2 regions of the Actinoplanes sp. NPDC051470 genome follow, and region 1 is predicted to be linked to the other one. Evidence: predicted binding sites of a transcription regulator. Region 1 holds the regulator's gene; the other holds the start of a gene.
What was found. The regulator HrcA, encoded in region 1, represses chaperone genes, less so after heat shock. The targets are predictions, from matches to a motif close to GGTTNGCACNCTCNNNNNGAGNGTGCNAACC.
Positions count from the first base shown of each region.

Region 2: the regulator HrcA is predicted to act here: its motif matches at 8,783-8,813, upstream of groES (co-chaperone GroES).

Region 1 is NZ_JBFBAA010000037.1:38,323-48,812, reverse strand. Features, by position in the region: gene AB0M54_RS40855 (hypothetical protein) at 1-410, opposite strand, end outside; gene AB0M54_RS40850 (enoyl-CoA hydratase-related protein) at 462-1,232, opposite strand; gene hemW (radical SAM family heme chaperone HemW) at 1,269-2,462, shown strand; gene AB0M54_RS40840 (DUF4870 domain-containing protein) at 2,455-3,183, opposite strand; gene hrcA (heat-inducible transcriptional repressor HrcA) at 3,317-4,339, shown strand; gene dnaJ (molecular chaperone DnaJ) at 4,374-5,513, shown strand; gene AB0M54_RS40825 (16S rRNA (uracil(1498)-N(3))-methyltransferase) at 5,513-6,247, shown strand; gene AB0M54_RS40820 (hypothetical protein) at 6,262-6,855, opposite strand; gene AB0M54_RS40815 (glycoside hydrolase family 3 C-terminal domain-containing protein) at 6,908-9,277, shown strand; gene AB0M54_RS40810 (SDR family oxidoreductase) at 9,352-10,110, opposite strand; gene AB0M54_RS40805 (HIT domain-containing protein) at 10,439-10,490, shown strand, end outside.
Region 2 is NZ_JBFBAA010000015.1:159,002-169,491, reverse strand. Features, by position in the region: gene AB0M54_RS26160 (molybdopterin-dependent oxidoreductase) at 1-162, opposite strand, end outside; gene AB0M54_RS26155 (hypothetical protein) at 867-1,289, opposite strand; gene AB0M54_RS26150 (hypothetical protein) at 1,452-2,057, shown strand; gene AB0M54_RS26145 (ROK family protein) at 2,049-3,227, opposite strand; gene AB0M54_RS26140 (ABC transporter permease) at 3,259-4,524, opposite strand; gene AB0M54_RS26135 (ATP-binding cassette domain-containing protein) at 4,521-5,324, opposite strand; gene AB0M54_RS26130 (substrate-binding domain-containing protein) at 5,446-6,552, opposite strand; gene ybaK (Cys-tRNA(Pro) deacylase) at 6,918-7,400, opposite strand; gene AB0M54_RS26120 (methyltransferase domain-containing protein) at 7,543-8,709, opposite strand; gene groES (co-chaperone GroES) at 8,940-9,254, shown strand; gene groL (chaperonin GroEL) at 9,327-10,490, shown strand, end outside.

The DNA of each region.
Region 1 (10,490 bases):
TTGAGCGAGGAGTAGAACTTCTTCGACGAGTAGCGCGGGTCGACGAGCTGGTCCGGCTTGCCCCAGCCCTGGCTGGGACGCTGCTGGAAGAGGCCGAGCGAGTCACGATCGCCGTGTTCCAGGTTCTCCAGCTTGGACTCCTGGAGCGCGGTGGCGAGCGCGACCACGATCGCCCGCTCGGGCATCTTCCGGATGACGCCGACCGCGGTGATGGTCGCGGCGTTGGCCATCTGGACGGTGTCGAGGGCGACCTCGCCGCCGTCGGCGGAGACCACGCAGGCCGGTCCGATGCGCGGCAGGTTGATCGACTTGATCGAGCTGCCCATCGAGTTGACCGCGGCGATCACCCCGGCCACGGCGGCGATGCCGAGCACCAGCAGCACCGCGACCGGCTTCTTGCTCACCCACACCCCTCTCGCTGACGGACGCCAAGCGTAGACAACGAGCGCATCAGGAGATGGTCACTGCGGGATCCACGCGGCCGGCCGCTTCTCGCGGTACGCCGCCACACCCTCGCGACCCTCCTCGGACTTGAAGTATCCGGCCGACCTGGCGGCCAGGTCGGCGAGATCGGCGCGGACGGACTCGGCCGGCGTACGCCGCAGAATCTGCTTGGTCCCGGCCAGCGCGAGCGGACCGCCGCGGACCAGCGAGTCGCAGTAGCGGGCCACGGTGTCGTCCAGCTCGTCGGCCGGCACCGCCGCCGTGACCAGGCCGATCTCGGCCGCGCGGGCCCCGTCGAAGGTGTCGCCGGTGAGGTAGAGCTCGGCCGCGGCGCGAGGGGCCAGCCGGGGCAGCACGGTGGCGCTGATCACGGCCGGGATCACCCCGAGACGCACCTCGGTGAAGGCGAACGTCGCGTCCCGCGTACACACCGCGATGTCCGCCGCCGCGATCAGGCCGAGCCCGCCGGCCCGAGCCGGACCACCGACCCGCGCGACGACCGGCTTGGGGAACTCCCAGATGGCCGCGAGCAGATCGGACATCATCTCGGCCGGCAGCCGACCGCGGCCGGAGGTGACCTGCTGGGTCTCCTTCAGGTCGGCGCCGGCGCAGAAGACCGGGCCGGTGTGGGTGAGCACCACGGCGCGGGCGGAGGCGTCGGTGAGCACGGTCGCCAGCGCGTCGAGCAGCTCGGACATCAGCGTGCTGGACAGCGCGTTGCGGTTGGCCGGGCTGTCCAGGGTCAGCGTGGTGATCCCGGCGGACGTCGAGGTGTGGACCAGCTCCATGCGGAGACCCTATCGGCGGCGGTGCACACTTGACGGATGCCTGGTCCGCTGCCCGAGGGTGAGCCCGTCCCCGCCGACGGGTCGCTGCCCGACGATGTCGCCGCCGGAGCCGGACAAAACGGATTCGGGGTCTATGTCCACGTGCCGTTCTGCGCCAGCCGCTGCGGCTACTGCGACTTCAACACGTACACCTCGACCGAGGCGAGCCAGGAGGGTTACCTGGACGCGGTGCTGGCCGAGTTCCGCCTGGCCGGCAAGGTCGTCAGCCCCCGGCGGGTGGACACCGTGTTCGTCGGCGGCGGCACGCCCACCCTGCTCGACCCCGGCGACCTGGCCCGGGTGCTCGACGCGATCGACGCCACCTGGGGACTCGCGCCGGGCGCCGAGATCACCACCGAGGCCAACCCCGAGTCGGTCACCCCCGGCTCGCTGCGGGCGCTGCGCCGGGCCGGCTTCACGCGCATCTCGCTGGGCATGCAGTCGGCCTCACCACACGTGCTGGCCGTGCTCGACCGCCGGCACACCGCCGGGCGCGCGCCCGAGGCCGCGACCGAGGCCCGCGAGGCCGGGTTCGAGCACGTCAACCTCGACCTGATCTACGGCACGCCGGGGGAGACCGCGGACGACTTCGCCCGGTCGCTCGACACGGTGGTCGCGGCCGGCGTCGACCATGTCAGCGCGTACGCCCTGATCGTCGAGGACGGCACCCGGCTGGCCGCCCGGATGCGCCGCGGCGACCTGCCCTACCCCGACGACGACGTGGCCGCCGACCGCTACCTGGCCGCCGACCAGCGGCTCGCCGCGGCCGGTCTGACCTGGTACGAGGTGTCCAACTGGGCGTCCGGCCCGGCCGCCCGCTGCGCCCACAACATGCTCTACTGGACCGGTGGCGACTGGTGGGGCGCCGGCCCGGGCGCACACAGCCACGTCGGCGGCGTCCGGTGGTGGAACGTCAAACACCCGTCCGCGTACGCCCGGAAGCTCGCCGACGGCGACTCGCCCGGACACGGCCGGGAGATCCTCACCGCCTCGGACCAGCGCATGGAAGATGTGATGCTGCGCGTGCGGCTGCGCGACGGCATGCCGCTGGCCGGGCTCGACCCGTCGGTGACCGCGCGGTTCCTCGGCGACGGCCTGCTCGACGCGGCGGCCTACGGCGCCGGCCGGCTCGAACTCACCCTTCGCGGGCGGCTCCTGGCCGACGCCGTGGTACGCGACCTCGTTACTTGACCATCCGGAACGTGGCCGGGTAGTGGTAGAGCTGACCCTCGTTCGCCTTCATGCCCGCGATGATCGAGAACACGATGACGACCACCCAGGTGATCATCGGCAGGAAGAACAGGATGCCCACCGTGCACGCCGCCAGGATCGAGGCGACGATCGTGGCGATGCCCCAGGTGATCTGGAAGTTCAGCGCCTCGACCGAGTGCGCGCGGACGGTCGGCGACTCGTTGCCCTTGGCCAACATCGCCACCAGCGGCGCGATGAAGCCGACGAGGATGCCACCGAAATGGGCGACGAGGGCCCAGGTCTTCTCGTCATTGTTGGCATAGCCGACCGGGGCGGGACCGGCGCCGGCCGCGCCGTAGCCGGGCTGCCCGTAACCACCGGGCTGGCCGTAGGCCCCGGGCTGGCCGTAGCCGGGATCGGGCGGGGGCGCGCCGTAGCCCCCCGCGCCCGAGCCGGGCGGCGGGCCGTAGCCACCGGCGCCGGAGGACGGCGGCGGACCGTACCCACCCGCCCCTGAGCTGGGCGGCGGGCCGTATCCACCGGCGCCGGAGGACGGTGGCGGGGAGCCGTAGGTCGGCGGCTGCGGCGAGCCGTACGTCGGCGGCGTCGGAGGCGGAGGCGGGGCCGATCCGGAGGTCGGCTCGTTACCCGGATATGGGTTGAGCGGCGTCGTCGGGTCGTACGGATTTCCGTCACCCGGCGGACGAGGCGGTTCAGTCATGGCTGACACGGTAGGACCGCAGCTCAACGTAGTCGAGACCAACCGCCGTGGGTGCGATCATCGCGCGGCGGCGAGTGGCGACGTAGACTGGCACTCGCCGATCAGGAGTGCCAACGAGCGGGGGAGGGGTCAGATGAGTCTCGATGACCGCAAACTCGACGTCCTCCGCGCCATCGTCGAAGACTATGTCGCCACCCAGGAACCGGTCGGCAGCAAGGCCCTGGTCGAGCGTCACCAGCTCGGCGTCTCCCCGGCCACCGTGCGAAACGACATGGCGGTGCTCGAGGAAGAGGGCTACATCCGGCAGCCGCACACCAGCGCCGGCCGGGTGCCGACCGACGCCGGCTACCGCCTCTTCGTCGACCGGCTGTCCCGGATCAAGGCGCTCAGCCCGGCCGAGCGGCGGGCCATCGAGCGTTTCCTGGCCAACCCGGTCGACCTCGACGACGTCGTGCACCGCACGGTGCGGCTGCTGGCCCAGCTCACCCGCCAGGTGGCCGTGGTGCAGTACCCGAGCCTGGCGCGCTCCTCCGTACGCCATCTCGAGCTTGTCCCGATCTCCACCACCCGCGTCATGCTGGTGATGATCGCCGACACCGGCCGGGTCGAGCAGCGCCTGGTCGAGATGCCCGGCCCGATCGCCGCCGACGACGTCACCGAGCTGCGGCGCAAGGTCAACGAGAAACTCGCCGGGCAGCGGCTCGCCGACACGCCGCCGCTCGTGCAGGCGCTGGTCGACGACTGTGCGCCGGAACGCCGTAGCACGATGGCCTGCCTGGCCACCGTGCTGCTCGAGACACTGGTCGAGCGCTCCGAGGAACGTCTGATGCTGGCCGGTACGGCCAACCTGACGCGCGGCGGCATGCTTGACTTCCAGGGTTCGCTCCGGCCCGTGCTGGAGGCGCTCGAGGAGGAGGTCATCCTGCTCAAGCTGATCGGCGAGGTCGAGCCCAGCACCACCCGGGTCCGGATCGGCGACGAGAACGAGATCGACAACCTGCGGTCGGCCTCGGTGGTGAGCACCGGGTACGGCCCGGGCGGCACCATCATCGGTGGGCTCGGTGTGCTCGGGCCGACCCGCATGGACTACCCCGGCAACATCGCCACCGTGCGTGCAGTGGCAAGGTACCTTGGCGACTTGCTGGCCCAGAATTGATGGATCTGCGCGAACATTGAGGACTCCAAAGCCCGTGGCGAAGGACTACTACGGAATTCTCGGCATCGGCCGGGATGCCACCGATGACGAGATCAAGCGCGCCTACCGCAAGCTGGCTCGCCAGTACCACCCGGATGTGAACCCGGACCCGGAGGCGCACGAGAAGTTCAAGGACATCAACGCCGCCTACGAGGTCCTCTCCGACGACCAGAAGCGGCAGATCGTCGACCTCGGCGGTGACCCCTTGGCGCCCGGGGGCGGTGGCGCCGGCCCGGGTGGGCCCGGGGCCGGACCGTTCGTCGGTTTCCAGGACATCATGGATGCCTTCTTCGGCACCGCCGCCGGTGGCGCGTCGCGGGGCCCGCGGCCGCGTACCCGTCCCGGGGCCGACGCGATCCTCCGCCTCGAGCTGGAACTGCAGGAGACCGCGTTCGGGGTCGAGGCGCCGATCACGGTCGACACCGCCGTGCTGTGCACCCAGTGCTCCGGCGCCGGCACCGCGCCCGGCACCCACCTGGCCACCTGCGAGACGTGCGCCGGCCGGGGCGAGGTGCAGAGCGTTCAGCGCACCTTCCTCGGGCAGGTCGTGTCGTCCCGCCCCTGCCAGGTCTGCCAGGGTCACGGCACGGTCATCCCGTCGCCGTGCCCGACGTGCGCGGGCGACGGGCGTATCCGTACCCGCCGCAGCCTGACGGTCAAGATCCCCGCCGGGGTCGAGGACGGCATGCGGATCCGCCTGGCCCAGCAGGGCGAGGTCGGCCCCGGCGGCGGCACGGCCGGCGACCTGTACGTGGAGATCCACGAGCGGCCGCACGACGTCTACAGCCGCAAGGGCGACGACCTGCACTGCCGGGTCACCCTCCCGATGACCGCGGCCGCGCTCGGCACCCGCCTGACCATCAAGACGCTCGACAGCGAAGAGTCCATCGAGGTCAAGCAGGGCACCCAGCCCGCCAGCACGCTCCGCATCCGCGGCAAGGGCGTCCCCCACCTGCGCGGCCAGGGCCGCGGCGACCTGTTCGTGCACCTCGACGTGAAGACGCCGACCAAGCTGACCTCCGACCAGGAGCGGATGCTGCGCGACTTCGCCAAGACCCGCGGCGAAGACGTGGCCGAGCTCAGCAAACAGGGCGGCTTCTTCTCCCGGATGCGGGACGCCTTCAACGGCCACTGATGTCGGCGTCCCTGTTCCTCGTCGCCGAGCTGCCGACGGGTCCTTCCTTCACGCTCGACGGCCCTGAAGGCCACCACGCGGCGGACGTCCAGCGCGTCCGCCCCGGCGCGCCCGTCACCCTGTCCGACGGCCGCGGCGGTTCCATCGCCGCCACGGTCACCTCCGTGGCCAAGGGCAGCGTCGTCCTCCACCTGTCCCCGCCGACCTTCGTCCCCGCCCCCACCCCGTCGCTCACCGTCATCCAGGGCATCCCCAAGGGCGACCGCGGCGAACTGGCCGTCCAGGCGATGACCGAGGTCGGCGTCGACGAGATCATCCCCTGGTCCGCCTCCCGCTGCGTCACCCAGTGGCGCGGCGACCGAGGCGCGAAGGCCCAGGCCAAGTGGGCGGCGACGGCGCGCGAGGCGGCCAAGCAGTCCCGCCGGCCGTGGCTGCCGGTCGTCTCCGGGGCGCCAGATCTGGGAACGTCGCAGGTCGCCGCCCGCTTGTCGGCCGCGGCGGCGGCGTTTGTGCTGCATGAGGACGCGACGTCGCCGCTCACCGCGGCTGAGCTGCCGTCTGAGGGGGAGATCGCGCTGGTGGTGGGGCCGGAGGGCGGCATCACCGACGCTGAGATCGACGCGTTCGTGGCCGCGGGGGCGGTGCCGGTGCGGTTGGGCGAGGCGGTGCTGCGGACCAGCACGGCCGGGGTCGCGGCGATCTCGGTGCTGTCGGCGCGGATGGGGCGCTGGTAGGCGAGCGGGATCGACTACGGGTTGGGGCTTCGGCTTTCGGGCATCCGGGCCCAGGCCGCGGCGCCGCGGGGGGAGAGCCGGTAGCCGACGGGGAGGCTCTCGGTCAGGCCTAGTTCTTTCAGGCGGCGTACGTCGCGCTTGAAGGTCAGCATGTCCGGATAGCCGAGGTCGGACCACAGGTCACCGGCCCGTGTCCCGGGATGGGTGGCTATCACGGCCAGCACCCGCCTCGTCCATGGGCCGCGCGCGCCGGTGGTGTCCATCCGGTCGAGCCGCGTGATCAGGGTCGCCCACTCGTCGTCGGGGAGGTCCGCCGTCTCCCGCAGGGCCACGCGGGGGTCGTCGCCGGCGTACGCCACCTCGATCCGGTAGACGTCGCCCGCCTTCTGGGGCAGGTCGGCCAGGGCTGACCGGGCGTTCGGGTAGCCGGCCGCCCGGGCGTCGGCGGCGGAGATCCGCTTGATCACCGAGACGGCGCGCACCTCGACGACGCCGATCATGGTGCGCAGCCGGCTGCCGGCGCGGACCCGGGCGCGCTCCCAGCGCCGGAAGACCACCGACACCCGTCCGTCGCGGATCCGGTCCAGCGCGTCCTGCCGAAACAGCATTGTCCCAGCCTGCAACCCGCCGCCCCGGCGATCAAGATGAAATGATCGAGGCGTGGATGAATTGATCAGTGAGCTGTCCCTCGAGGAAAAAGTGTCGTTGCTCGGAGGGCAGGACTTCTGGTCGCTGCCGGAGATAGCGCGGATCGGGCTGCGGTCGCTGGTGATGTCGGACGGGCCGGTGGGGGTCCGGGGCACGGGGTGGGCGCCCGAGGATCCGTCGGTGGCGTTGCCCAGCCCGACCGCGCTGGCCGCCACCTGGGACCCGGAGCTGGTCGAGCGGGCCGGGCGGCTGCTCGGGCAGGAGTCCCGGCGCAAGGGGGTGCATCTGCTGCTCGCGCCGACCGTGAACCTGCACCGGACGCCGCTCAACGGCCGGCACTTCGAGTGTTTCTCGGAAGATCCGCTGCTCACGGGCGAGATCGCCGCGGCCTTCGTGACGGGCGTGCAGGCGCTCGGGGTGGGTACGACGGTCAAGCATCTGGTCGGCAACGACTTCGAGACCGAGCGGATGACCGTGGACGTGCGGATCTCCGAGCGGGCGCTGCGTGAGGTCTATCTGCCGCCGTTCGAGCGGGTGGTGCGCGCGGGTGGCTGGGGTGTGATGTCGGCCTACAACGGCGTCAACGGGTCGCCGATGTCATCGCACGCGGAGCTTCAGCAGCGCGTACTCAAGGACGAATGGGGTTTTGACGGGATCGTCGTGTCGGACTGGCGGGCGGCCCGGGACACGGTGGGTGCGGCGCTGGGCGGGCTCGACATCGCCATGCCGGCCATGCAGAACCCGTGGGGCGAGGCGTTGGTCGAGGCGGTGCGCGCCGGGCTGGTTCCCGAGGAAGAGATCGATGCCAAGGTACGCCGGGTGCTTCGTCTCGCCGCCCGCGTCGGTGCGCTGGGCCCGCCGCCCTCGGGTGAATGGCCGGAGCTCGACGGGTCGGCGGTCGCGCACGAGGTGGCGGCCCGGTCGTTCGTGCTGGTGCGGAACGAGGACTTCACGTTGCCGCTGGAGCCGGCCGCGCTGACCCGGGTCGCGGTGATCGGGGCGCTGGCCCTGGACGCCCGGGTGCTCGGTGGCGGCAGCGCCACGGTGACCCCGCCGCATGTGATCTCGCCGCTGGAAGGCATCGGGCGGTCGCTGTCGGGTGTGGACGTGGCGTACGCCACCGGCGCCGACCCGCGGCCCTTCCTGCCGCCGGCACGTGGTCCGGAATGGACGGGGCTGCGGGTCGACCTGGCCGGGAAGTACGACTTCGCGGTGGGTGAGGCGGCGCTGCGCTGGATCGGGGACCTGCCGGGGCGGCTCGACCCGGCGGACGTCGACGGGCTCACCATCGCCGGCACGTTCACCCCGGCCGTGGACGGCGAGCACGTGTTCGCGGTATCGGGCTTCGGCACCTTTGTTCTCACGGTGGGTGAGCGCGAGGTTTATCGGGGCGCGCTTCATGTCGAGGGTACGGAGCGTGGCGAGCTGCTGCTGTCACCGCGGGAACATCGGGCCGCCGTGACGCTGGCGGCCGGCGTACCCGTCGAAGTGATCTTGACCCAGATCATTCCGGCCGGGATGGCGCACACCGTCTCGACCACGCTCGGGCACCGGCCGCCCGGCCCGGACGCGGCCGAGATGATCACCGAGGCGGCGGCGCTGGCGGCCGGCTCGGACGTCGCGATCGTCGTGGTGGGCACCACCGAGCAGGTCGAGTCGGAGGGCTTCGACCGCACCTCGCTGGCCCTGCCCGGCACCCAGGACGAGCTGGTCCGGCGGGTGGCGGCGGCCAATCCGCGCACGGTCGTGGTGGTCAACGCGGGCGCGCCGGTGCTGCTGCCGTGGGCCGATGACGTGGCCGCGGTCGTGCTGACCTGGTTCCCGGGGCAGGAGGCGGGCGCGGCGCTGGCCGACGTGCTGCTCGGCGTGCTCGAGCCGGGCGGCCGCCTGCCGACGACCTGGCCGCGCCGCGCCGAGGACTGCCCGGTCCTCGACGTCACCCCGCAGGGCGGGGTCGTGTCCTATGACGAAGGCGTCTTCGTCGGTTACCGAGCGTGGCAACGGGCCTCGCGGGAGCCGCACTACGCGTTCGGGCACGGGCTCGGCTACACCACGTGGAGTTACGAGGCGCTGCGCGTCGTCGACGGCACGGCGGAGATCACCGTGACCAACACCGGCGCGCGGGAGGGGCGCGAGGTCATCCAGGTGTACGTGCGCCCGGCCGCACCGGACGACGAACGCCCGGCGGAATGGCTGGCCGGCTTCGCGACGGTGACCGCCCACCCGGACGAGAGCGTGACCGCCCGCGTCGACCTGCCCGAGCGCACGTTCCAGACCTGGGCGGACGGCGGCTGGCACACGGTCGCGGGCGACTACGAGATCGTCGCCGCGCATGCCCTCGACGACCCGCGCCTGGTCGTCTCCCTCACCGTCGGGGCGTGAGCCGGCGCAGGCGAAACAAGCAGCCGTCCTCGGGCTGAACAAGCCGCCGGCCTCCGGCAGGGGAGCAGCCGGCCTCAGGTGCGCAGGTAGGACGCGCCGTTCATGTCGATGATCGCGCCGGAGGCCCACACGGCCTCCGGCGAGGCGAGCCAGTGCACGGCGGCGGCCACCTCGTCGGGCTGGGCGACCCGGCCGAACGGGCTCTGCGACCGGATCGCGGCGCCCCGCTCGGCCTTGAGGTGCTCGTTGGTCATGTCGGTCTCGATGAAGCCGGGCGCCACCGTGCCCACCGCGATGCCGAGGTGGGCCAGGGCCACGGCCAGGGACTGGCCCATCGAGTTCATGGCCGCCTTCGACGCGCCGTAGGCCGGCTGCTCCGGCTCACCCCGGAACGCCCCGCGCGACGACACGTTGATGATCCGGCCGCCCCCGGCCCGCATGTGCTGCACGGCCGCCCAGCAGGCGTTGGCCGCCCCGAACAGGTTCACGTCGAAGGTGCGCCGCCACATCTCCCGCCACTCGTCGTAGCCGGCCTCGAGAACCGGCACGGCCGGCGGCGACCCGAAGATCCCAGCGTTGTTGACCAGCACGTCCAGCCCACCCAGGCCGTCCGCGGCGGCGTCCACCATCGCCCGCACGGCCTCCGGCTCGGCCATGTCGGCCTGCACGATCACGTGCCCGTCGCCCGGCAGTTCCGAAACCAGCTGCTCGGCCTGGGCGCGGGTGGCCCGGTGATGCACCGCCACCCGATCGCCGCCCGCCGCGAACCGCTGAGCGATCGCCCGCCCCAAACCCCGCGAAGACCCGGTCACCAGGACCGCTCGTGATGTCATTCCGGGAGCTTAGGGCCTGAGCGACGCCGTTGATCTTGAGATTGCCACCGCCGCACCGCCGCCGCCCCCGCCCTTGTGGGTGGGCAGGAATGTAGCCGACGCGTGGGACGATTTTCGGCGTTGTCCACAGGCGCGGCGACCAAAGCGAGAGTGACCACGCACGCAGAATGAAGGGTGGGCGGCTCTGTTCTGGCCGGTCACGGCCTTGGAGCCGCGCGCCCGGCCTCGGCGGGAGCGACGGTCTGAACCACCCACCCGGCTACGACATGAAGTTCTTGATCTTGATTTTGGGCGGGGTCGGCCAACCGATCCCGATTACGATCTCCCGGTGGACAACTGCCTGTTCTGCCGGATTGTCGCGGGGGAGATCCCGGCCACGG
Region 2 (10,490 bases), on a different contig from region 1:
AAAATCCTTGACGCCCGCCGGCACGTGATCGACAACCACGCCCCCAACCGCAAGCAACGGCGCCGACGTGGGCCCGGTAGCCACAGCCACCAGCTCAGCCACACCCAGCGCGGCCGCAGCGGCGCCGACACCGGCCAACCCGGCCCGCAGAGAGGTCTTCACACCCCTATCGTGCACCTGCGGGCGCACGCAGATCCTTACCGTCGTGTGACGTTCCCGTCCGGCCTCGGTTGCCGCTCGGAATTGGGGCGCCGGGTGGCCGCTCGCGGCTCCCCATGGGCTGAAGTGCGGGGGCACGGTCGAGGCGCCAGAAAACGCCAGGAGACGGATGCCCAGCCTGACTGCCGCGTCACGTTCAGGGTGGCGCAACGCACAGCGCTGCGAGGTGGGGTTGCCGTGCTGGGCGGCAGCACACGGCGTGCATGGGCGGGGTCGCCCGCGCTCTGTCGTGGTGGGCTGGGCTACCGCCGGGTGGGCTCGGGTTCGGGCTCGATTTCGGAGACGCGCGGGCGCCGCCACCTCCCCCACCCTGTCACTGGGTGGGCGCAAACGTAGCGGTCGAAAATGACGGTTCGGAGAACTGTCCACAGGGAGATCGGGCGTTGAGGACGCCGGAGAGCCGGCTCACAGTGATCGGCAGGACCTCGATCGGCATGGCCACGGCCACCGCGCCCAAGGAGCGCGCTCGAGTGGATGGCCACATCTGACGGGTTGGGCCGCGTTGGAGAACTTTCCGGGTGGAGGTCTGATGCATCGCTCGCGCTGGTCATGGGCGGAGCTTGAGTCGCACCAGGCAACCAACCTGCCCGCTCGCCCTTGAGCGGGCACGCTGCGACCAGCAGTTGAGCGTGCTGACGAGGGCGGGATCAGCTGTTGATGGTGACCGGCTCGGCGGGGGCGTGGATTTCGGAGCCTCCGTTGCGGCATTGGGGGCACCACGGCTGGAGGCGCTGGTGGGTGACGTAGACGAAGAGCAGGTAGGCCAGCGTCGCCTGGACGGCGGCCCAGCCGTAGCGGCCGATCGGGTGGGTGGACAGCAGGGCCGAGGCGAGCACCACGGCCAGATATGACCCGGCCAGCAGCTTGCTCTCGAAGAGGTGGGCCACCCGGAAGCGCAGGCTGTAGCGGCTTGCTACCGAGGCGGCGTCCAGCGGGAGGGCGCGGACGCAGCGTTCGCAGAGTTGGCGGTTGTGGGACAGGACCGCGTAGGCCAGGAACACGGTGAGCGCCACCAGGGCGAACAGGGCGGCAAGCGGCACCAGGGCGCTGAGGGCGGGGATGATCGTCATTACGATCAGTGCACCCACGACGGTGACTAACAGTCCAGGTGCGAAATGTCCGATCACCCTGCTCACGGCGTTAGCTCCCCTTCTCATGATCACTGAACGTAGTCACCGCAGAGGGAATAGCCCACCGTCCGTTCGGTGGAGGAGGGCTCGTAAAGTGTCGGGGTGATCGTGGTGGTGGAGGGGCCCTCGGCGGCGGGCAAGACGACCTGGTGCCGGCGTCAGGTGGGCCGCTTTGTCGCGGAGGACGCGGGCGGGGCGCCGGCCGAGCCGGGTGATGGGCAGGCGCTGGCCCGGCACTGGGCGCGGGTCAGCATCAAGCGCTGGGCGGACGCCGTCGAGCTCGAGCGCGCCGACGGCATCGCGTTCTGTGACACGGATCCGGTGAAGTTGCACTACGCCTGGGGTATGGCCGCGCTGGGGCTGGCGCCGCGCGCCACGTTCGACCGTGAGCTGGCGCTGGTGCGGACGGCGTTCGTGTCGGGGCGGCTCGGGCTGGCCGACGCGGTGCTGGTCAGCATGCCGGACGCGGAGGCGTTGCAGGCGCGGCGGGATGCCGACGAGACCCGGCGGCGGCGGAACTTCGCCACGCATGTGCAGCTGCGGGAGCCGTTGCGGCAGTGGTACGAGACGCTGGACTCGCTGGAACCCGGACGGGTGATCTGGGGGCTGCCCGACGAAGGGGTACCCAAGCTGCCTGAGCCGCGCGCGTACCGCACCGGCGGCGGGCTGCTGGACGCGCTGGTCGACGCGCTGCCGCCGCTACGCTGACATCGGGTCCTCGAGGATCCGTTCGAAGGCCAGCTCGCCGGCGCCGATCAGGGCCGCGTCGGTGCCGAGTTCGGGGGTACGCAGGCGGATGTGCTCGCGGGTCGCGGCCAGGGCGACCGAGTTCAGCCGGCTGCGGATGTGCGCCGCCGCGACCAGGTAGATGTCGCGCAGCGTGCCGCCGAAGATGACCGCCTCGGGGTTGAAGATGTTGGCCAGGTTGCCGACGCCGAAGCCGATCCAGTCGCCGACCTGGCGTACCGCCCGCTGAGCCTCGCGGTCGCCGCGCATGGCCGCCTCGACCACGTCGAGCACCGAGTCGCGGCCCGACTCGCCGGCCCGCCCGGCCGCCTGGAGCAGCGCCGACTCGCCGATCTCGGTCTCCCAGCAGCCCCGCGAGCCGCAGCTGCACGGCCGGCCGTGCGGGTTGACCACCATGTGGCCGACCTCGCCGCCGTAGCCGCCGTGCCCGGTGACCCGGCGGCCGCCGGCGATGATGCCGCCGCCGACGCCCACGTCGCCGTACAGGTAGATGACGTTGTCGCAGCCGACCGCGGCGCCGCGGCTGTGCTCAACCAGGGCCGAGACGTCGGCGACGTTGCCGACGGTGAACGAGCCGTGGTCGCCCACCGCGGAGCTGAGCGCCTCACCGACCGGTTCGTCCACCCAGCCGACCGTGGGCGCGAGCCGGACCACGCCGTCGTCGCGGCGGACCATCCCGGCCACCGCGCAGCCGCCGCCCACGTAGCGGGAGCCGTCCGGCACCGAGGCGCGCATCTCGTCGATGAAGTGGGCCAGCGGTTCGACCGCGTCCATCGCCTGCATGCCGCGCGGGCGGGCGGCGTCCCGCCGGTCCAGGATGCGCCCGCCCAGGCCGATGCGGGCGGCGCGCAGGCGGTCCACCTCGATGCTCACCGCGTACGCGAAGACTTTTGAGCTCTCGGGCTGAACCACCAGGGAAGGGCGACCGGCCCGCCCGGTCTCGCCCGGAGTGCGCTCGTTGACGAGCCCCGCGGTGGTGAGTTCCGCGGTGAGCGCCCCGATCGTGCTGCGGTTGAGGCCGAGCCGGGTGGTCAGTTCGGCACGGGAGGTCGCGCCGTGCACGTGGACATAGCGCAGCAGCGTTCCCAAGTTGTGCCGGCGCACCTCCTCCTGGGTGGGGCCGGCCCGCATCAGCGGGCCGTCCCCGTCACCAGGAGCTGATTCATCGGTTGCCGGTCGCGGCCGCTCTGCGCCTGGAGAGGGCGTCGACGCCGGCGGCCAGCAGCAGCACCGCACCGGTGAAGATGAACTTGGTGCCGGGGCTGAAGTTCATCAGACCCATGCCGTTGTCGATGACCGCGATCACGGTGCCACCGAGCACGGCGTCGATGACCCGGCCCTTGCCACCGAAGAGGCTGGTGCCACCGATGACCGCCGCGGCGACCGCGTAGAGCAGCACGTTGGAGCCACCCGAGCGGGGGTCCACCGAGCTGGCCCGGCTGGCCGCGACGATGCCGCCGATGGCCGCCATGAACGAGCCGATGACGAACACCGAGATGCGGATCCGGTCGACCGGGATACCGGCCCGGCGGGCCGCCTCGGCGTTGCCGCCGACCGCGTACACGTGCCGGCCGTAGGTGGTGCGGCCCAGGATGAACGTCCAGATGACCGCGAAGACCGCCAGGATCGGCACGACGATCGGCACGCCCTTGAGCGAGTTGATCGCCGGGTTGATCGCGCGCTCCTGCGACAGGATGGCGGTCGGGATCAGGACGACCAGCGCCAGACCGACAATCCGGGCCAGCACGATGCCCAGCGGGTCGGTGGCCAGGCCCCGGGAGGCGCGGCCGCGCAGCTTGACGAACTGGGTGGCGGCGTACGCGGCGATGCCGACCACGGCGAGCACCCAGCTCACGACGACCGGCATGTTCTTGTTGGCCAGCGAGAGCACGAACGAGTCCTGGATGGAGATGTTCGTGCCGCCGCTGAGCAACACCAGCAGGACACCTTGGAAGCTCAGGAACGCGGCCAGCGTGACGACGAACGACGGGATGCCGATCTTCGACACCAGGAAGCCCAGCAGGAAACCGATCAGCAGGCCGACGATCAGCGCGGCCGGGACCGCGGTGAACCAGGACCAGCCGTGCTTGGTCAGCAGCACGGCGGCGACCGCTCCGGCCACACCGCTGGTGTAACCGGCGGACAGGTCGATCTCGCCGAGCAGCAGCACGAAGACCAGGCCCATGGCGATGAAGATGACCGCCGCGCCCTGCGAGAAGAGGTTGCTGAAGTTCAGCGCGCTGATGAAGGTGTCCGGGCGGGCGATGCCGAAGACCAGGCAGAGCACGATGAGACCGGCGACGGCCGCGAGGCTGCCGATGTCACCGCCGCGCACCCGGCCGATGTAGTCGCTGACGTGGCTGGCGATCGTGGGCTTGGCCACCTGGACCTTTCCGGCGCCCGCGGGGCCGGTCGTGGTTGTGCTCACTGGTCGTCTCCCGGAGTGATGTCGACGTACTCGCTCGGCTTCTCCGGCGGCAGGCCGAGGTTGCCGCTGCGCCCGCCGGTGATCAGCTCGACCACCTGCGAGTGGGTGACGTCGGTCGCCTTCACCTGCGCGGCGGTGCGGCCGAGGTAGAGCGCCGCGATCCGGTCGGAGACCGCGAACACGTCGTTCATGTTGTGCGAGATGAGCACCACGCCGAGGCCGTTGTCGGCCAGCCGGCGGACCAGCTCCAGCACCTGGGCGGTCTGTGCCACACCGAGGGCGGCGGTCGGCTCGTCGAGGATGACCACCCGGCTGTTCCAGAGCACCGCCTTGGCGATCGCCACCGTCTGCCGCTGACCACCGGACAGGCTGGCGACCAGCTGACGCAGCGATTTCACGGTGCGGACGGACAGGCCGGCCAGGGTGTCGCCGGCCATCTGCTCCATGGTGGCCTCGTCCAGGGTGAGGCCCCTGGTCTTCTCGCGGCCGAGGAACATGTTCTGGACGATGTCCAGGTTGTCGCAGAGCGCGAGGTCCTGGTAGACGACCTCGATGCCCAGCGCGGAGGCGTCCCGGGGGCTGTGGATGGCCACCTGGTTGCCCTCGAACGTCACCGTGCCCGCGTCCATCGAGTAGATACCACTGACGCATTTGACGAGGGTGGACTTGCCTGCGCCGTTGTCACCGACGAGAGCGGTGACCTCGCCGGGGTAGACGCTGAGTCCGACGTCGTGCAGGACCTGGACGGGACCGAAACTCTTGTCGATCCCGCGCAGCTCCAGGAGAGGTGTCGCGGCCACGGATTGGTTCTCCTTTGCTGGTGACCGGTTCTGGGGGTGCGACGCCCGGCGCCGCCCACGCCCAGTCGCGGGCGTGAGCGGCGCCGTTCGTCAGCCGTCGGGGGTGACCCCCACAGTCAAATCAGCTGATGCCGTTTTCCGTGCACAGCTTGGCGAAGTTGCCGGTGCAGAGGGCTTCCTTGGTCACGAAGCCGTCCGCGATGACGTCCTTCACCGTCTCCTTGGTGATGGACTTCGGGGTCAGCAGCACCGACTTGACGTCCTGGTTCGACTCCGGGTCCTTGATGGTCCCGGTGGCGGTGGTCGGCGTCTCGCCCTTGGCCAACGAGATGGCCAGCCCGGCAGCCGCCTCGGCCTCCTGCTTGATCGCCTTGTAGACGGTCATGCACTGGTCGCCGGCGAGGATGTTCTGCAGACCCTGCACGGTGGCGTCCTGGCCGGTGACCGGGACCTGGCCGTTCAGCTTGTTCTTCTTCAGCACCTGGATGACCGCGTTGCCGAGGCCGTCGTTGGCGGCGAGCACACCCTTGATCTGCTTGTTCTGGGTGAGCATCTGCTCGAAGATCGTGCCGGCCTGGGCGTTGTCCCAGTCCGGAACGGACTGGTCCGGGCCCTTGGTGAAGGTGCCGTCGTCGTACTTCGGCTTGAGCACCGAGTCGTAGCCCTGCTTGAACAGCGTGGCGTTGTTGTCGGTGGGCGAGCCGTTGAGCTCGGCCACGACCGGCTTGGCCGCCTTGTTCGCGGTCAGGCAGTCGACCAGACCCTGGCCCTGCAGCTCGCCGACCTTGACGTTGTCGAACGACACGTAGTAGTTCGCGCCGCCGTTCAGGGTGAGGCGGTCATAGTCGATCGTGGCGATACCGGCGGCCTTGGCCTTGTCCAGCACGGCCTTGCCGGTGCCGGAGTCCAGGTTGACGATGACCAGAACCTTGACGCCGCTGGAGATCATGCCGTCCGCGATCGTCTGGAACGCGCTCTTGTCACCCTGGGCGTTCTGGATGTTGGCCTCAACACCGGCGGCCGCGAAGGCCGCCTTGAGGAACTTCAGGTCATCCGTGGCCCAGCGCTGCGAGCTGGCCGTGTCGGGCAGGATGATGCCGACCTTGCCCGGCGCCGAGCCGCCGCCGTTGCTTCCGGTGCCACCGGAGTCGCTGTCGGAGCCGCAAGCGGCCATGCTGCCGGTGGCCAACAGGCCAAGGGCGGCAAGGGCGAACATTCCCTTACGCATTACTTATGTCCTTTCGGGTAAATCCGGGCCTTCGTCGGATTCTCCAGTTTGCGCGGAGGGAGGGTTCGCTCCCCAGGACGCAGTGGATCAGGAGCATTTGTTGTGCCCGGCAACGTATTCCTGTTGCGGGCGGTTACACAAGCAGAGTTGCCGGGCCTTCTGGTCACAGGGCATAACAATCCGGCAACATGCCCGAAGCGACCGACGACTGTGCCGGTAGCCGCTTCGGCACCGGTTCCGGGCCGCTAGCTGGACTTGCCCCACAACGTGACGCTAAGTCACGCAGTGGTCCCAACCTGCCCGATCCCGGGATAAAGATCAGCCCCGGGACATAACGGTGTCGTAACGGCTCGGACAGATGGGGTCTATGTCCGAATGTGCGCAAGGGTTGCGGCGGTCAGACGGACCAGATCGTCCGGCGACAATGCGACCTGGAGGCCACGGCGGCCCGCGGAGACGTACATCAGATCCAAGGCCGTCACCGAGTCGTCGATCACCGTGGGCAGGCGGCGGCGCTGACCCAGCGGGCTGATCCCGCCCCGCACATAGCCGCTGCTGCGCTCGGCGTCGGCCCGGTCGGCGAGCGCGGCCCGTTTGCCGCCGGCCGCGTGGGCCAGGGCCTTCAGGTCGAGATCGCCGGTCACGGGTACGACCGCGGTCGTCAGGGAGCCGTCCACCGCGGCGATCAGCGTCTTGAAGACCCGCTCCGGAGGGACGCCGATCGCCTCGGCCACTCGGGCGCCGTAGTCGGGGGTGTCGGCGTCGACCTCGTAGGTGTGCAGGGTGTGCGCAACCTTCTGCGCAGTGAGCAGCACCGTTGCCGGAGTGCCGGCCGCTTTCTTAGCCACGGCGCGGAGGCTAGCGCGGGGTAGCTGTGCGAAAAAATCAACACCCATGTCGTAGCTCGGTGGGTGGCGCCGGCCGCTGCTCCCGCCGAGGTCGCCTCGCCTCCGGCGACGGCTCGGCGTGCGTGCGTGGTCGCCCTCTTTCTCAGGAGTGGGTGGTGACCAGGGCGGTCGGTGCGCCGGCCACCCGGGTCAGGACGATGCCGGCGGCGGACGTGCCGGCGAGTTTGAGGTCGCGGCGGAGCCGGTCGGGTTCCAGGGCCGAGCCCCGCTTGCGGATCTCCAGGCGGCCGACGCCCCGCTCGCGGAGCGCCGCCCGGAGGCGCTTGAGCGAGAACGGCAGCACGTCCAGCACCTCGAGGCGCCGGGCGTACGGGGTGTCGACGGCGTCGTCGGCGTACACGTAGGCGATCTCGGGGTCGGCGAGCCGGCCACCGACCGCCGACGCGAACTCCGCGACCAGATGCGAGCGGACCACGGCCGGGTCCGGGTCGTAGAGCCAGCGGCCGACCGGCCCGACCGGTCCGTCCCGCTCCCCGGTGCCGGTCAGCTCCTGACCGCCCGGCAGCAACGTCGCGCGGCGCGGGACCGCGGCCAGCGGGCCGCACCAGAAGGCGGCCTCGACCAGGTCGCCGCCGACGCTGACCCACTCGCCCTCGGCGCCGGCCGGGAGCAGGGCGTGGTCGATGCCGGGCGCGAGCTTCAGGACCGTCCGGGGCACGCGGGCGGCCAGCCCGGCCACGAAGTCCCAGGGCGGCGAGAACGACGCGGGGTCGAACACCCGGCCCCGCCCGGCCTTGCGGCGCGCCGGGTCGGCGAACACCGCGTCGAACCGCTCGACCTCGACCGTGGTGGCGTCGGCGCAGGTCACCTCGATGCGGTCGGCGAGACCGAGCGCGTCCGCGTTGGCGGCGGCGGTCGCGGCGGTGAGCGGATCGGCGTCGACGGCGTGCACCCGGAGGCCGGCCCGGGCGAAGGCCAGCGCGTCGGCGCCCAACCCGCAGCCGAGGTCGGCGACGGTTCGCACCCCGGCGGCGGCCAGGCGGGCGGCCCGGCGCTCGGCCACCACCGCCCGGGTCGCCTGTTCCAAACCCGGACGGGTGAAGAACATCCGGTCGGCCGCGGCGCCGAACTTGGCCCGCGCCGAGCGTCGCAGGGTGGCCTGGGTGAGGGCCGCGGCGGCCAGCCCGGGTTCCACCCCACGAGCGCGCAGCGCGGTGCCGGCGGTCAGCGCGTCACCGCCGGCCAGGTCCGCGGCGGCCGCCAGGACCTCGTGGTCATTACGCAGCTCAGCCAACAGTTCGAGGTCCACGGGACGACATTCTCCCCTGGGCGAACTCGTTGGCACTCTGGTTGACGGAGTGCTAGTTCCGGCATAACCTCCGACTTAGCACTCTCACCATGAGGGTGCCAGCGTGAGCCCAGCGATGGGCCGCGTTTGCGCCAGGCGGACCGGCACCCGCGACGACGGCCCCGCCCGGTGGCATGAGGCATCAGTCCGGCCTCGCTGACGAGGTCGGCAACACCTGTACCCAGGAGGGTATGCCCGTGACTACCGCGACCAAGGTTGCGATCAAGCCGCTTGAGGACCGCATCGTGGTCCAGGCCAATGAGGCGGAGACCACCACGGCGTCGGGCCTCGTGATCCCCGACACCGCGAAGGAGAAGCCGCAGGAGGGCACCGTCCTCGCGGTCGGCCCCGGACGCATCGACGACAAGGGCAACCGCGTCCCGATCGACGTCAAGGTCGGCGAGACGGTCCTCTACTCGAAGTACGGCGGCACCGAGGTCAAGTACGCCGGCGAGGAGTACCTGGTGCTCTCCGCCCGCGACGTCCTCGCGGTCATCGAGAAGTGACCTACTGATGTGCTGACCGCCTCGGTCCCCGGCGACGGGGACCGGGGCGGCTGTGCGTGAAGGGACCAATAGATGGCGAAGATTCTCAGCTTCTCAGACGACGCCCGGCACCTGCTGGAGCACGGCGTCAACACGCTCGCCGACACGGTCAAGGTCACCCTCGGCCCGCGCGGCCGCAACGTCGTCCTCGACAAGAAGTTCGGCGCGCCCACGATCACCAACGACGGTGTCACCATCGCCAAGGAGATCGAGCTCTCCGACCCGTACCAGAACCTCGGCGCCCAGCTGGTCAAGGAGGTGGCGACGAAGACCAACGACGTCGCCGGCGACGGGACCACCACGGCGACCGTCCTCGCCCAGGCACTCGTTCGCGAGGGCCTGCGCAACGTGACGGCGGGCGCCAACCCGATCGGCCTCAAGCGGGGCATGGACCTGGCCGCCGAGGCCATCTCCAAGGCGCTGCTCGACAAGGCCGTCGACGTGGACGACCACAAGGCGATCGCCAACGTGGCCACCATCTCGGCCCAGGACGCCACCATCGGCGAACTGATCGCCGAGTCGATGGACCGGGTCGGCCGCGACGGCGTCATCACGGTGGAAGAGGGTTCGGCGCTCAGCACCGAGCTCGAGGTCACCGAGGGTCTGCAGTTCGACAAGGGCTTCATCTCGCCGAACTTCGTGACCGACGCCGAGTCGCAGGAGTCCGTCCTCGAGGACGCGTACATCCTGATCACCACGCAGAAGATCTCCTCGGTCGAGGAGATGCTCCCGCTGCTGGAGAAGGTGCTCCAGTCGGGCAAGCCGCTGCTGATCATCGCGGAGGACGTCGAGGGCCAGGCCCTGTCCACCCTGGTGGTCAACGCGATCCGCAAGACCTTCAAGGTCGCCGCGGTGAAGGCTCCCGGCTTCGGCGACCGGCGCAAGGCGATGCTGCAGGACATGGCGATCGCCACCGGCGGCGAGCTGATCGCGCCCGAGCTGGGCTACAAGCTCGACCAGGTCACCCTGGAGATGCTCGGCAGCGCCCGCCGGGTGGTCGTCGACAAGGAGAACACCACCATCGTCGATGGTGGCGGCGTCTCCTCCGAGGTGACCGACCGGGTCGCTCAGATCCGCAAGGAGATCGAGGCGTCCGATTCCGACTGGGACCGCGAGAAGCTCGCCGAGCGGCTGGCCAAGCTGTCCGGCGGCATCGCGGTGATCAAGGTCGGCGCGGCCACCGAGGTCGAGATGAAG